Regions from separate parts of the Mycolicibacterium sp. YH-1 genome, predicted to be linked through region 2. Evidence: riboswitches for the same ligand, from Rfam matches in the RefSeq annotation. Region 2 holds a riboswitch; each other region holds the start of a gene.

Region 1 (4,555 bases), 540 kb from region 2:
TCAGCTGAAGTGAGTGCGGGTGACCGACATTGAGGCTGTTACCGGTGCCGGTGTAATCCATGTAGTACCGCTTGTCATCGTCGACGAGTCGGTAGTAGGCCGCGTTGTCGATGCCCCGCATGGACAGCGTCGGGCCCAGGTGGTTGCCCTCGGCGGTGTGGTTGTAGACCACGTCGAGGATCACCTCGATATCGGCCTCGTGCAGCGCGCGGACCATGGCCTTGAACTCCTGCACCTGACCGCCGGGGGTGGCGCTGCTGCCGTACTTGTGATCGGGCGCGAAGAACCCGATCGTGTTGTAGCCCCAGTAGTTCGACAGGCCCTTCTCGATCAGGGTTGAGTCGTTGGCGAAATGATGGATCGGCATCAGCTCGATGGCGTTGACGCCCAACGACTTCAGGTGCTCGATGATGACGGGGTGCGCAACGGCCGCGTACGTGCCGCGGATCTGCTCGGGGATGTCGGGATGAGTCTGAGTCAGCCCCTTGACGTGGGCCTCGTAGATGACGGTGTCGGCGTACTCGTGGTGCGGCGGGTGGTCGGTGCCCCAGTCGAAGAACGGGTTGATCACGACCGACTTCGGCATGTCGGCGGCCGAGTCGTCGTCGTTGCGGCTGTTCTCGTCGCCGAAGGTGTAGCCGAACAGTGACTGGTTCCAGGTGAACGTGCCGTCGATGGCCTTGGAGTAGGGGTCGAGCAACAGCTTGTTCGGGTTGCAGCGGTGACCGTTGTCGGGGTCATAGGGCCCGTACACCCGGTAGCCGTATCGCTGCCCCGGCTCGATGGTGGGCACGAAACCGTGCCACACGAAACCGTCGACCTCGGGAAGCGCGATCCTGCTCTCGGTGCCGTCCGCGTCGAACAGGCACAGCTCAACACGCTCGGCCACCTCGCTGAAGACCGCGAAGTTGGTGCCTGATCCGTCGTACGTCGCGCCCAGCGGATAGGCCTTGCCGCGCCAGATCTCCTGTGGAACGGCGTTGGAACTCGAAGCTTCGGACAAGGGCAACCCTTCTGGCTGTTTCACTTGATGCGACTATGGCGACGATACGGCGCACCGGGGTGCGAGGGCACGCTGGGCGAGTTGTTCGGACTGGAGGGGAGTCGCTTGCGCGCACCTGCTGAACTGCCCGTTTACCGCACATTGCAAACCAACGTGCAGGCCGGTGTGGCTACTGTCACGCTGAATCGGCCCGCGCGGCGCAACGCGTTCGGTGACGGTATGCGCCAGGAGCTGGCCGATGCGTACACCAGGCTCGATGCCGATGACAGCGTTCGCGTTCTGGTCCTCACGGGGGCCCCACCCGCATTCTGCGCGGGCGCCGACCTCGCCGGGGGCGAGGACACCTTCGCGGGCACCGGCCCAGGCTTCACCGCCGCGGGTGTCGCGGTGCCCGCCTGGACGCTGAGCAAACCCGTCATCGCCGCGGTCAACGGCCACGCCCTCGGGCTTGGGCTCACCCTGGCGCTGCAGTGCGATATCCGACTGTTCGCCGCCGACGCGAAGTACGGCGTGGTGCAGGTCCGCCGCGGGGTGGTCGGCGACGCATACTCGCACTGGGTGCTGCCGCGCCTGGTCGGGATCGCGAACGCCGCGGAGATCCTGCTGACGGGCGCGACGCTCGACGGGCACCGCGCCGTGGCGCTGGGGCTGGGAAGCCGGGTGCTGCCCGCCGACGAGGTGCTGCCCGCGGCCCTGGAGATCGCCACCGACATCGCCACCAATACCGCGCCGATGTCGGTGGCGGCGAGCAAGCGGCTGCTGTGGGACTCGTTCGACCTCGACTCCGCCGCGGTCGGGGAACGGGAGACGGCCATCCATCGCGTACTCATGGCCCATGACGACGCCCGCGAGGGCGTGCGGGCGTTCCAGGCCGGCCGTCCACCGCAGTGGTCCGGGCGGCCCGTCGACCCGACACGGCACTAGGGATACGCTGGCCGGTGCAGCTGGTTTGTCGTCGTCCTCGGACGGCGACATCGCAAGAGGGAACCCGGTGAGAATCCGGGACTGTCCCGCAGCGGTATGCAGGAACGACCGCCGTCATCAGCACTGGTCCGCAAGGGCTGGGAAGCGACGGCCAGTAGGTGCACGAACATCGTGCGCGCCTGTGAGTCCGAAGACCTGCCAGCCGTACCGGACGCGCCGCGTTCGGTGGATCATCGCCTCGTGGAATGGGCAGTGGCCGAAGCGGTTACTCCAGTGGAATGATCGCGCTCGGTTCGACGTCTCTTGGTGATATCCATCCGTCTCGTCAAGAGGACGTCGCATGACCACAGCTAGACCGTTCACCGCCACCATCACCGGCTCGCCGCGGATCGGCCCCAAACGGGAACTCAAGCGTGCCGTCGAGAGTTACTGGGCGGGCCGCATCGAACGAGCCGAACTCGAGGCCCTTGCCGCGAACCTGCGGGCCGACACCTGGCAGTCGCTTGTCACCGCGGGCCTGGACTCGGTTCCGGTCAACACCTTCTCCTACTACGACCAGGTGCTCGATACCGCCGTGCTGGTCGGCGCCCTGCCAGAGCGTGTGGCCGGTATCGGTGCCGATTCCAGCGATCTGGACCGCTACTTCGCCGCCGCGCGGGGAAACGACGACGTCGCGCCGCTCGAGATGACCAAGTGGTTCGACACCAACTACCACTACCTGGTTCCCGAGATCGGCCCGAGGACGCGGTTCGCACTCAATCCCCTCAAGCTCCTCGGTGAGCTGGAAGAGGCACGCGCACTCGACATTCCGGCCAGGCCGGTGATCGTCGGACCCATCACGTTCCTCGCGTTGTCCAAGGCGGTCGACGGGGCGGGTGCGCCCATCGCACGCCTCGACGACCTGCTCGCCGTCTACGCCGAGTTGCTTGAGGTCCTCGTGGACGAGGGTGTGCAGTGGGTGCAGTTCGATGAGCCCGTCCTGGTGACCGACACGCTGGACAACGCGGGCGAGTTGGCGGAGCGCACCTACGGGCTGCTCGCAGGCCTGGCCAAACGGCCCGCAGTGTTCGTGGCCACCTACTTCGGCGAACTGGCCGATGCGCTGCCCGCTCTGGCGCGGACGCCCGTTGAGGCCATCGGCGTCGATCTGGTCGCGGGCGGCGCATCGGCAGTGGCCGCTGTCCCGGAGTTGGCGGGCAAGACCGTCGTCGCCGGGATCGTCGACGGCCGCAACGTCTGGCGCACCGATCTGGAGGCGGCGTTGGGCACGCTGGCCACGATCGTGGGATCGGCGGGTGCAGTGGCGGTTTCGACGTCCTGCTCAACGCTGCACGTGCCGTACACACTGGACGCGGAGCCCGGGCTCGAGCCCGCGCTGCGCAGTTGGTTGGCGTTCGGCTCCGAGAAGGTGACCGAAGTGGTCGCGCTGGCGCGCGGTCTGAGGGACGGGCGGGACGCCATCGCCGCCGAGGTCGCCGCATCGAACACGGCCATCGCCTCACGTCGTACCGACCCGCGCCTGTCCAACGAGCGGATCCGTGCCCGTATCGCCGCGATCGCCGCATCCGGCACCACGCGCGGTCCGGCGGCGCAGCGCCGCGAGGCGCAGAACCAACGGCTGCATCTGCCGGACCTGCCGACCACGACAATCGGCTCCTACCCGCAGACATCGGCGATCAGAGTGGCCCGCGCCGCACTGCGGGCCGGCGAGATCGACGCGGCGGAGTACGAGCGCCGGATGAAGGCGGAGATCGCCGACGTCATCAGGCTTCAGGAGGAGCTGGGTCTTGACGTGCTGGTGCACGGCGAGCCCGAGCGCAACGACATGGTGCAGTACTTCGCCGAACAGCTCGACGGGTTCTTCGCCACGCAGAACGGCTGGGTGCAGTCCTATGGCAGCCGCTGCGTGCGTCCGCCGATCCTGTACGGCGATGTCAGCCGGCCGACGCCCATGACGGTCGAGTGGATCACCTACGCGCAGTCGCTCACCGGCAAGCCGGTGAAGGGCATGCTGACGGGCCCGGTGACCATCCTGGCGTGGTCGTTCGTCCGCGACGATCAGCCGTTGGCCGACACCGCGGCCCAGGTGGCGCTGGCGATCCGGGACGAGACGGTGGATCTACAGGCGGCGGGTATCGCGATCATTCAGGTCGACGAGCCGGCGCTGCGTGAACTGCTGCCGCTGCGATCGAAGGACAAGGACGCGTACCTGAGGTGGGCAGTCGACGCGTTCCAGCTGTCCACGTCGGGGGTCGCCGACTCCACCCAGATCCACACACACCTCTGCTACTCGGAGTTCGGCGAGGTGATCGGAGCGATCGCCGACCTGGATGCCGACGTGACCTCGATCGAGGCGGCGCGTTCACACATGGAGGTGCTCGGTGACCTCAACGAGGTGGGCTTCGCCAACAGCGTCGGTCCGGGTGTCTACGACATCCACTCACCGCGGGTTCCCGGCGTCGACGAGATGGTGTCATCGCTGCGGGAGGCTCTGAAGTCGGTTCCCGCCGAACGGCTCTGGGTCAATCCGGACTGTGGATTGAAGACACGGACCACCGACGAGGTGACGGCGTCGCTGAGGCACCTGGTGACCGCCGCCCGGGAGGTCCGCAGCTAGCCGATCTCGAC
Region 2 (4,555 bases):
CGCGCCTGATCGCCAGTTCTGGCGGTCAGCAGCATCAGACTTGTCACGGCCGACAGCACGTACGCGACGGCGACTCCGGCCAGCACCAGACGTGTCGTGGTGATCTGGCCGCCCGCGCGGGACAGGAAGTACACCAGGCCCAGCGCACCGACGGCGCCGACGAACGCCGCGACGGGCATCGAGGCCGCACCGAGAATCGCACCACCGGTCACGATCACGGCCACCGCGCCCACCGAGGCGCCCGAGGAGACCCCGAGCAGATACGGATCGGCCAGCGGGTTGTGCACCAACGCCTGCAACGTCATCCCGATCACCGCCAGCCCGGCACCGACCACCGCGCCGAGGACCACTCGCGGACCGCGCACGTGGGTGATGATCATCTGATGGTGTGGCGCCCCGCTCGCATCGAACATGCCGGGGAGCGACTGGTGCAGCAGGTTTCGGGCGACATCCATCGGTGGGATCGAGATGGACCCGATCGCCAGGCCCGCGATCATGCACGCCGCGAGCAGCACCCCCAGCGCCAGTAGCACCAGCGGATAGGGCACGCGGCGTCGGGACGTCACCGGAAGCGGGCGGGATGCAACTGCTCGGCCAGTGGCCCCACCGCGTACGGCGCCCGCACCCCGAGCACGGCGTCCTGCAGCGTCAGCACGGCGAACCGGTCGTCGCGGATCGCCGGTACCGCAGCGAGTTCCGGCCGGCTGCGCAGGAACTCCTTCTTGGCCTCGATCGTTGGCGTGCCGAAGTAGTCGTAGATGACGATGACCTCGGGCTGCCGTTGCAGCACCTGCTCCCAGGAGACGTCGGCGAACGTCTCGTTGAGGTCGCCGAAAATGTTCGCACCACCGGCCAATTCGATGATCTGATTGCCGATGCCCTGCCGGCCCGCCGTGAACGCGGTGGCATCACCGCTGTCGTAGACGAACACCGAGACCGGGTCGACGCCCTCGATGCGGGTAGTGGCCTCGGCGACACTGGCCGCCATGTCCGACACCAGGGAGTCGGCCCGTCCCGGGACGCCGAACAGCGTCGCGATGGTGCGCACCTCGTCGTAGACGTCGTCCATGGTGATCGGTTCGGTGGCGCAGTACTCCGGGTTGAGGTAAGTGGTGATGCCCGCATCGGCGAAGGAGGCCCGCGATCTTCCCGCCGACTCGTCGAACGTGCTGCTGTACCCGCCGTAGACGAAATCCGGTGCCAGCTCCAGGATCTGCTCGAACGACGCGTCCTTGTTGGACAGCTCCGGGATGGCGCGGTAGTCCTCGGCGTACTGCGGTAGCGGCGGGTTGTCCGGGTACACCGTAGCGACGATGGAGTCGCGCAGACCGAGCGCGAGCATGAGCTCCACCGACTGCTGGTAGTAGCCCACGGCGCGCGTCGGTGCCGCCTGCCGCGTCACCTCGACACCGCAGTTGTCCACCGAGACGGGGAATCCCGGCGCGGCGGCGGCGCTGGCGTCAGCGTCACCCCGCTGTGCGCACCCCGCCAGAAGCGGCAGGGCGAGGGCAGCGATCGCCAGCAGGCGCATCGGTCGGCGTTGGGTCAGGCATGGCATTGCATCGGCTCCATCCGGGATGTCCACGTCCCAGAACGAGGTCCGGCGGGAGCAGTATCCTGACTCCTGGATCGATGCTCACCCCGACCTTCCAGCCTTGACGGCCGTGGTCGACAGCGGGGTTCGCTCCCCAGTCACAGTGGCGGGACCGCGCCGGTTTCGCACCGGCTTCCTGACTGCCCATCGGAGCCGGTCGGCGACCGGCCATCTCGACACTATCGGAGATGTGTCGCTCACGGCGCCGTCAGGTGGTGAGAACAGCCTCGCGCTCGGCCGACACGACGGGTTGCGGCTCGCTTCGGGGCCGCAGCCGAGCGGGCCACCAGGACGGGAACGCGTCGGGGGCGCGATCAAACACGCCACCGGATTGGTCGTCCACACGACCGTGCAGGCGGACCAGATCCTGCTCCGGCCGGTAGATCTGCCGGACCACCAGCACACAGAGGCCGACCACGGCGATATCGCGCAGCAGCACCGTCGTGGTGAACCACTCCTGGGGCAGACCCATGTTCTGCTCGCCGTAGAGATACAGCATTCGCGGCATCCACACCAGCGCATCAATCGTCATCCATCCCAACAGGATTCGGCGATGCGGCAACGCCAGCGCGGCCAACGGCACCAACCACAACGAGAACTGCGGGCTCCACACCTTGTTGGTCAGCAGGAAGGCCGCCACAACCAGGAACGCCAGCTGCACCAGACGGGGACGGTGCCTGGCGGTCAGACCGATGTAGGCGATCCCGGCGCAACACACCGCGAACAACACCGCGGTCACACTATTGAGCACGGTGGGGGGTTCCCAGAAGCCCAGGTTCTGGTCGAACCCGCCCCACCCGGTGAAGGACTTCACCACGTTGTAGATGGAGTCCATGTCGTCGCCGCGACGGGTGTTGAGCCGGAAGAACTCAGACCAGCCGCGCGGGAACATCACCATGATCGGCAGGTTGACCACCAACCAGGCCAGCACCGCGGCGATGGTCGTCTTCCCGACGTCGCGGACCCGCCCCGTGCGCACGCCCAGGATCACCAGCGGGATCAACAGCAGTAGCGGAAAGAGCTTGAGCGCCACGCCGATCCCGATGAGCGCCCCGGCGAGAACCGGTTTTCGCCGCGACCACGCCAGCAGCGCGCCCACTGCGGCCGCGACGGCCAGGGCGTCGAAGTTGGTGAATATCTGGAAGATCAGCAGCGGCGAAGCCGCCACCACCGCGGCGTCCCAGACCCGGCGCCCCGCCAACCGCGATGTCGCCCACACTGTCGCCATCCACGCCAACGCCAGACCGAACGCGGCGATGTTGAAGAACATCACCACCTCGGCGACGATCGGCACCGACACAAGCTTCGTCAACGCCGTGTAGGTCTTGGCCAGCGTCATCGACACGTACTGATACATGCCGGTGAGGACCGGATACTCCATGTACCTGACGGCGGGCGTGCCGTCGTACTGAATCTGCTGCTGGCCCTCGGCGTTCTTCTCGATCCAGCTCGACTTGTACGGGAACTTCCCAAGATTGAGCAGTTCGGCGGTGTAGAGCGGCACGGTGTCGGAGTAGCAGAACTCGTAGTAGGCGCGTTGGTTCTCCCACACCGCGACCCGCTGGTCCGCGGTCCCGGTGTCCGTCGACTGCAGGCACGCCGCCTTGGTGGAGTAGCCGAACGCCAGGAACAACACCGCGAGTGCCAGCATCACCCGCAGCGGAGTGAGGAAGCGAGTGCGGCCGATCAGCGCGTGCTTGCCGACCGGACCTCCGACAAGTCCCGACAGTGCCCGGACCGTGACGTCGTTGCGGCTGGGCAGATCGCGGTCATCCGCGCTCCGCAGGTCGTCGGCCAGCGGAGCGGGCGATACGGCCCCGGCCAGCGGAGCGGGCGATACGGTCCCGCCTGGCGATACGGTATCCGCCGGCGGCTCCGGCGAGTCCGTCGACCGATCCGGCTCAGCGCCGGTCACGGTGGCGGCGGGGGGGCTGTCGCAGTCGGGGTGACAGCGGCCGGATCACCAGGCACCGGGGGCAGATTCGGATCGCCAGGCGGTGGCGGTGGCGGCATGGTCACCGTGGTCGGCGGCCCGAACGGGATCGTGATGCCCGGGGCGATCTCCAGCGTCGGCTGGATGACGGTCTCCGACGGTGGCGGTGGCGGCACGTTCGGCGGTGGCGCGCTCGGCGGGGCGACGGGCGCCGGTGGGCCCGCATAGCCGCCGATCTCGGTGGGCTTCGGGAAGGTCTCCTTGTCGGTGCCGTCGAGCGCGCCGTCCATGGTCTCCTTCCAGATGTCGGACGGCAGTCCCGACCCGTACACCGGGCTGCCGTATGACGTCACGAGCGGCTTGGTCCCGTCGGTGGTACCCACCCAGACCGCGGTCGACAGCGACGGCGTGTAGCCGACCATCCAGGCGTCGCGGTTGGCGCCGGTGTCACCGAGCTGGTTGGTGCCGGTCTTGGCGGCGGAGACGCGCCCGCCGGCGAGGTTGTGCCCGTTGGAGTAACCCGCGATCGGCGCCATGGCGGCGGTGACGTTGTCGGCCACCGCCTTGTCGATGCGCTGCTCGCCCTCGCTGGCCTGTTCGCCGGCATCGAAGAGCACATCGCCCTTGGCGTTGACGACCTTCTGCACGAAGTGCGGCCGATGGTAGACACCGGAGTTCGCGAGCGTGGCGTAGGCCGAGGCCATGTCGAGGACCCGGGACTGGTACTGGCCCAACACGATGCCGTTGTTGGGCGGGCCGCCCTGGCCGTCCTCGCTCAAGGTGTGCTCCACACCGGGGAAGCTCTCGGCGATACCCGCCGCGTGTGCCGCGTCGGCGACGTCCTGCGGGCCGTTCTCGAGTTTGAGCATCAACCGGTAGTAGCTGGTGTTCAGCGATCGCTTCAACGCCTCGGCGATGGAGCAGGTGCCGCAGCTGCCGCCCTCGACATTGGAGATCTTGATGCCGTTCACCTCGACCGGTGAGCTGTCGATCTGATAGCCCAGCCCGATGCCCTGCTGCAGCGCCGC
Region 3 (4,555 bases), 410 kb from region 2:
GACCATCCGTGGAATTGGGCCGCCCACGTCGCGGACCCCGCACCGCAGCGCAGTGCCGGGTCACGCTGGAGCGCGGGCAAGGACCTGTCGTTCGTACCGCTGCGGCCCGAACGCGTCGTCGAGGTCCGCTATGACCACATGGAGGGGCAGCGGTTCCGCCACACCGCGCAGTTCAACCGGTGGCGCCCCGACCGCGACCCGCGCTCGTGCACCTTCGCGCAACTAGAGCAGCCCGTCACCTTCAGCCTCGGCGACATCGTTCAGGGGCTCACCACACGCTGACTGATGTGAGACGGTGCTGCCGCCAGACCCTGCAGGTCGCTGAGCCACGTCGCAGCGGTAGATCTGGATTGCAGGAGGCCCCCTCCTTCTGGTGCGAAGGAGGGGGCCCACGGGTTTAGCTGGTGCGGTTACTCGTTGCCGCCACCGGCGTCGCTGCCGGTGCTGCTGCTCGAGCTGGAGCTGGAGCTGGAGCGGTTACCGCCGAGGGCCTTCTTGATCCCGTCGCCGAAGTTCTTCGCCGCGGCCCCGACCTGATCGCCGAGAGCCTTGAGCCCCGCCTGAGTCCGGTCGCCGGACTTGTTGTTGGCCCCGGCCTTGACACCAGGCACCACCTTGTTGCCGTCCTTGGTATCAACAGGTGTAACGGTGGTGTCGGTGTCGGTGCCAGTGGTCTCACCCTCGGCCGGTGCCGTCGTACTCGGTTCGGATGGCACAGTTTCCGTGACATCGGTCGGCACGTCAGCGGGCGCTTCCGCCTCGATGGGTGTTGCGGGTTCCGGTGTGACCTCGACCTTGGGCGCCTCGATGGCCGGAGCCGGCGCCTGCCCCGCAGCAGCGTCCACTCCGGGAGTAGAACTGGCGCCCAGCGAGACCATCTGGGCATTTACCGATGGCAGCGAGGCGACAGCGTCAACGGTCGGCGCGGTATCAACTGCGGCAGCCAACACGTTGTTCGTCACGGCGCTGGGACCGGTGATCTGCGGGAATTTCAGCTTGGCCAGAGGGTTACCCACACCGTCCCAACCGATTGCCTTGGCGATCATCTGCGAAAGGCTCGCCAACGCGGCAAGCGGGCCGACCGCACGGCCCAGAACGGTTAGTGGTGAGCCTCCTAGTTGAGTAACGAAGGTTAGGGAGTTGAAGATCGAGCCGCCGGGCTGGAACACCCCGGCCACGGACTTCGTAGCACCGGCGGTGAACAGTCCGCCAAGTTCCACGCCGAGAGAAGTGATGTTGAAGCCGGCCGGCATAATCCCGGATGCACTGATCAGCGGCACCAGCGCGTCAAGGTTGAGGGACGCACCGTTGAAGAAGGCCCCAACAACGGTAGCTGGCATGGCGACGAGCGTCTGCAATGCCGTTTGAATGTCCGGGGCGGTCATAATGGCGCGGATGCTGTTGAGGGCCGCCACCACGGGGCTCACGAACGGGCCCGACAAGCCAATCAGGACACCGGTTAGCGGTGACGCCAGGAGCTGAAGGACTGTCCGGATCGGCTCGTTGAGAGCCGGGATCGCGGGATGGGGGGTGAGGCCCGTGAGAGCCCCCCACATGAGGGAGTGGATTGCGTCGTTGGAGTCCGCGGCCCAACGTTTGAGGTCCGCCGGTGTCCCGCCGAGGAAGGTGGCGGCGTTGAACGCGTTCTGCAGATTCGTGCCGATGTCGTTGAGTACGGCGCCGATGTGGCCCGGGTTGTTGAGCAGCACCCCGAGGTAGTTGACCTGGTTGACGATGGCCTGCTGCAGGACGGCACCGGGCGCTTTGAAGTAGAAGTCGGCGACCCTTGTGGCGTTGGCGGAGGCGGTGTTGAACGAGTTGACCCATGGGGTGATGAGATTCGCCCCGGCCGTCAGCTCTACCGATGTGTTAACAGACCGGTGTGCGGCGGCCTGAACGGCCGGGGGGGGCGCCATGGGGGCGAGGGCGATCGCGCCGGCGGCTGTCAAAGCCAACCCGGAGGTCACGTAGGGGCGCAAAGCGGAGTGCAAGGTATCTCCTTGGGTGGTCGATATTGACGGGCGTGACGCTACCCGAGAAATATTTGAACATTGGAGTATTTGTAGAACCTGTTCTATTTTCGGAAAAGCAGCACCGCTGCGGTCGCCTCACCGGTAGCGAAGCAACTGTCCATCGCTGCACGGCGGGGCTCCGCGACCTCGAACCACAACCGATCCGCCCGGGATTCCCTACAGACTGTAAAAACTGATTCGAGCGGGCCGCCACATCGCTACCGCGTCCCAAACAGCGCCAATTGGACTGTTTAAGTCCATGAAACAGATGGCAAGTCAGATAGCCGTAGACGCATCGAGGCGACTGGACGACAATCGCTAAGCGATTGCTCAGCCCAACTGTCAACTGTCGCCCGGCGAGCGTGGTGGGTGCCGCCCAAGCCTTCCGTAACTTTGCCGTCGACTCCCTGCAGTCACTCCCAGTTATCCAGCGAGAGGTCGCAAAATGAAACATGTTCACCACCTCAGCTTCGCGGCATCGAACGTTCTTTGGCCGGTGATTCTTCACTGAAGGACGCGACATCGGTTGCGCTGGCGCGAACACTTGAGCGCCTTCTGCCGTCACCCGCTCCTGGCTGTCATCCGACACATGAAGGGGCAGCCCAACTAGAGCAGCCCGTCACCTTCGGCCTCGGCGACATCCTGCCCGGCCTCGGCTAAGTGGCCGCAGGTGAATCACGACCATTTCAAGGACGTGGCGGTTTGTTCACTTCGCGTCCGACCTCGCGCTGCGGATCGGCGGCCCAGGTGTCGACGAGAGCCCCAGCATCCTGGGCGGAGACCGGACCCCACCACTGGTCGCCCGGATGCACGACGACAACTGGGGCGTGGTTACACGGGAAGAGACACCCCGTCTGCGTCACCAATACGTCGTCGTCGCCGAGCCCGCGTTCGCGCAGCCGGTCGTCGATCGCCTCTGCGACGGACGCCGAGCCACGTGCGGTGCAACGCGGACCGCGACACACCAGAACATGACGACCGTGCCCGGGCACCTGCTCCCAGGCAGGCGACGACAGAGCGGCCTCACCGCCTGTCACGGGCCGGTCTGCGACCGTGACGACGAGTGAGCCCGGGTGCCGCCGGGTCCAGTCCCCGGCCACCCTCCGCAACCACGATCGTGCGGGCGCCGGGGCCCCCGCGGTGGGCGCGGCCACGAGGTGCACGTGCGCACCCGGCTCGTCGGCTGCGAGATCGTCCAGCACCTCGACCAGGGTGGGTGACCCCATCTGCAGGTATGCGACGCGTGCGTCGGCATACTCGGCGATGAGCAACAGGTCGGCGTCCTGCGACGGTGCGTCGACGCCCAATCCGACAAGGACACGGCGGTGAGGGCGGGCAGTCATGACTTAGTCCTTGTCTCGGGGAAGCACCGCCCCGAGGTCGAAGGGAACGATGTGGCCGAGTATCTGGCTCACGAAGCGCACAAGACGCCTGCTCACAGTGGCGGTACCGCGCCGGAATCGCACCGGACTTCCTTGTTCCACATCGCGAAGAACGGCTGAACTCTAGCAGCTCAATGGTTTTGAATGCCGGGCCGCGAACAGGTGAATCAGCCCGCACGCCACCGCGAACCGCGGTCCGTGCACACCGTCGATATTGGCCCGCCCGACAACGACGGGCACGGCGCGCAGTGCCTCACCGACAGTGCGCAGCAGTTCGTCGTCGAGTGCGCCGCCACCAGCCAGCACCAGGGCGCTCGGCGGCTGCTCGAAGGCTCGCATGCAGCGGGCGATGTTGGACGCGACCGTCTCCTGTTTGACGGCCAACCGCAGGCTGCGCCACTCCTCGGCGGCCAGCTTGCTGGAGAACGGCACCAGACCCGCGTCACCTCGTGTACAGAGCCTGCCGATCGCGTCGGCCGGCGCGGGCGAGTCCAGGAAGACGCGGCGGCCGTCCTCCTCGTGCGCGACGTGCGGGCCCTCCACCCTGACGGCGGGGGTGCGCTTCACACGCTCGGCAAGCGCACGCGGAATGCCCAGCACCCGCGCCACTGCGACCGTGATGGTCTCCCCCGCCCCTGCCGCGACGACGGTTCGCTCGGCGCCGATCAGGTCGATGGTGCCGCCGCCGATATCGCACACCAGCGCGTCAGGCGGCAACCCCGGTGTGGTGCGAGCGCCCCATGCCGCCGCCTCCGGCTCGGTGCTCAGGGTGCGTGCCGGCCGTCCCGTCAACTCCGCCAACGTGATTGCGGCGTCGGAGACCTCGTCGGCCGACAGCATGGCCACGACCGTGCCCTGGGCGTCGACGACACCACGGCGCAGCCACGCCCCGCTGTCGATCGACGCGAGATCGGTGAAGAACGCATCCTCCACCGCGATGCCGCTCGCCGCAGCGGGAACCGAGCGCAGGCGGATGCGTTCGACGCAGCCCGGCGGCGCCAGCCGCAACACGGCGTGGGCCTGGGCGGGCGAGTATCGCACCGTGTCGCCGGCCATGCCGTCCGTGCCGTTTATGACACAGTCGACGTAGTCGTCGTCGGCCGTGGGCGCGGGCACCGGGCTGGTGCGCCGCGTGACGGCGATCGCCGAGGAATCGGCGAG

The links. A riboswitch is a leader RNA that binds a small molecule or an ion and turns the genes downstream of it on or off. The one in region 2 is predicted to bind cobalamin.
Region 1: it holds a riboswitch for cobalamin, as region 2 does, so the genes downstream of both, metE (5-methyltetrahydropteroyltriglutamate--homocysteine S-methyltransferase) here and L0M16_RS00240 (ABC transporter substrate-binding protein) in region 2, are expected to answer to the same signal.
Region 3: it holds a riboswitch for cobalamin, as region 2 does, so the genes downstream of both, L0M16_RS02160 ((2Fe-2S) ferredoxin domain-containing protein) here and L0M16_RS00240 (ABC transporter substrate-binding protein) in region 2, are expected to answer to the same signal.

Annotation. Positions count from the first base shown of each region.
Region 1 covers NZ_CP092915.1:6,780,027-6,784,581, reverse strand. Annotated here, with positions in the region: gene glgX (glycogen debranching protein GlgX) at 1-1,003, opposite strand, end outside; gene L0M16_RS31895 (enoyl-CoA hydratase/isomerase family protein) at 1,109-1,927, shown strand; cobalamin riboswitch at 1,932-2,144, shown strand; gene metE (5-methyltetrahydropteroyltriglutamate--homocysteine S-methyltransferase) at 2,268-4,544, shown strand; gene L0M16_RS31885 (isochorismatase family protein) at 4,541-4,555, opposite strand, start outside.
Region 2 covers NZ_CP092915.1:48,743-53,297, reverse strand. Annotated here, with positions in the region: gene L0M16_RS00245 (FecCD family ABC transporter permease) at 1-566, opposite strand, end outside; gene L0M16_RS00240 (ABC transporter substrate-binding protein) at 563-1,558, opposite strand; cobalamin riboswitch at 1,590-1,778, opposite strand; gene L0M16_RS00235 (glycosyltransferase family 87 protein) at 1,803-3,419, opposite strand; gene L0M16_RS00230 (transglycosylase domain-containing protein) at 3,506-4,555, opposite strand, start outside.
Region 3 covers NZ_CP092915.1:454,232-458,786, reverse strand. Annotated here, with positions in the region: gene L0M16_RS02170 (ATP-dependent DNA ligase) at 1-282, shown strand, start outside; gene gjpA (outer membrane porin GjpA) at 411-1,991, opposite strand; gene L0M16_RS02160 ((2Fe-2S) ferredoxin domain-containing protein) at 2,699-3,355, opposite strand; cobalamin riboswitch at 3,393-3,535, opposite strand; gene L0M16_RS02155 (diol dehydratase reactivase ATPase-like domain-containing protein) at 3,518-4,555, opposite strand, start outside.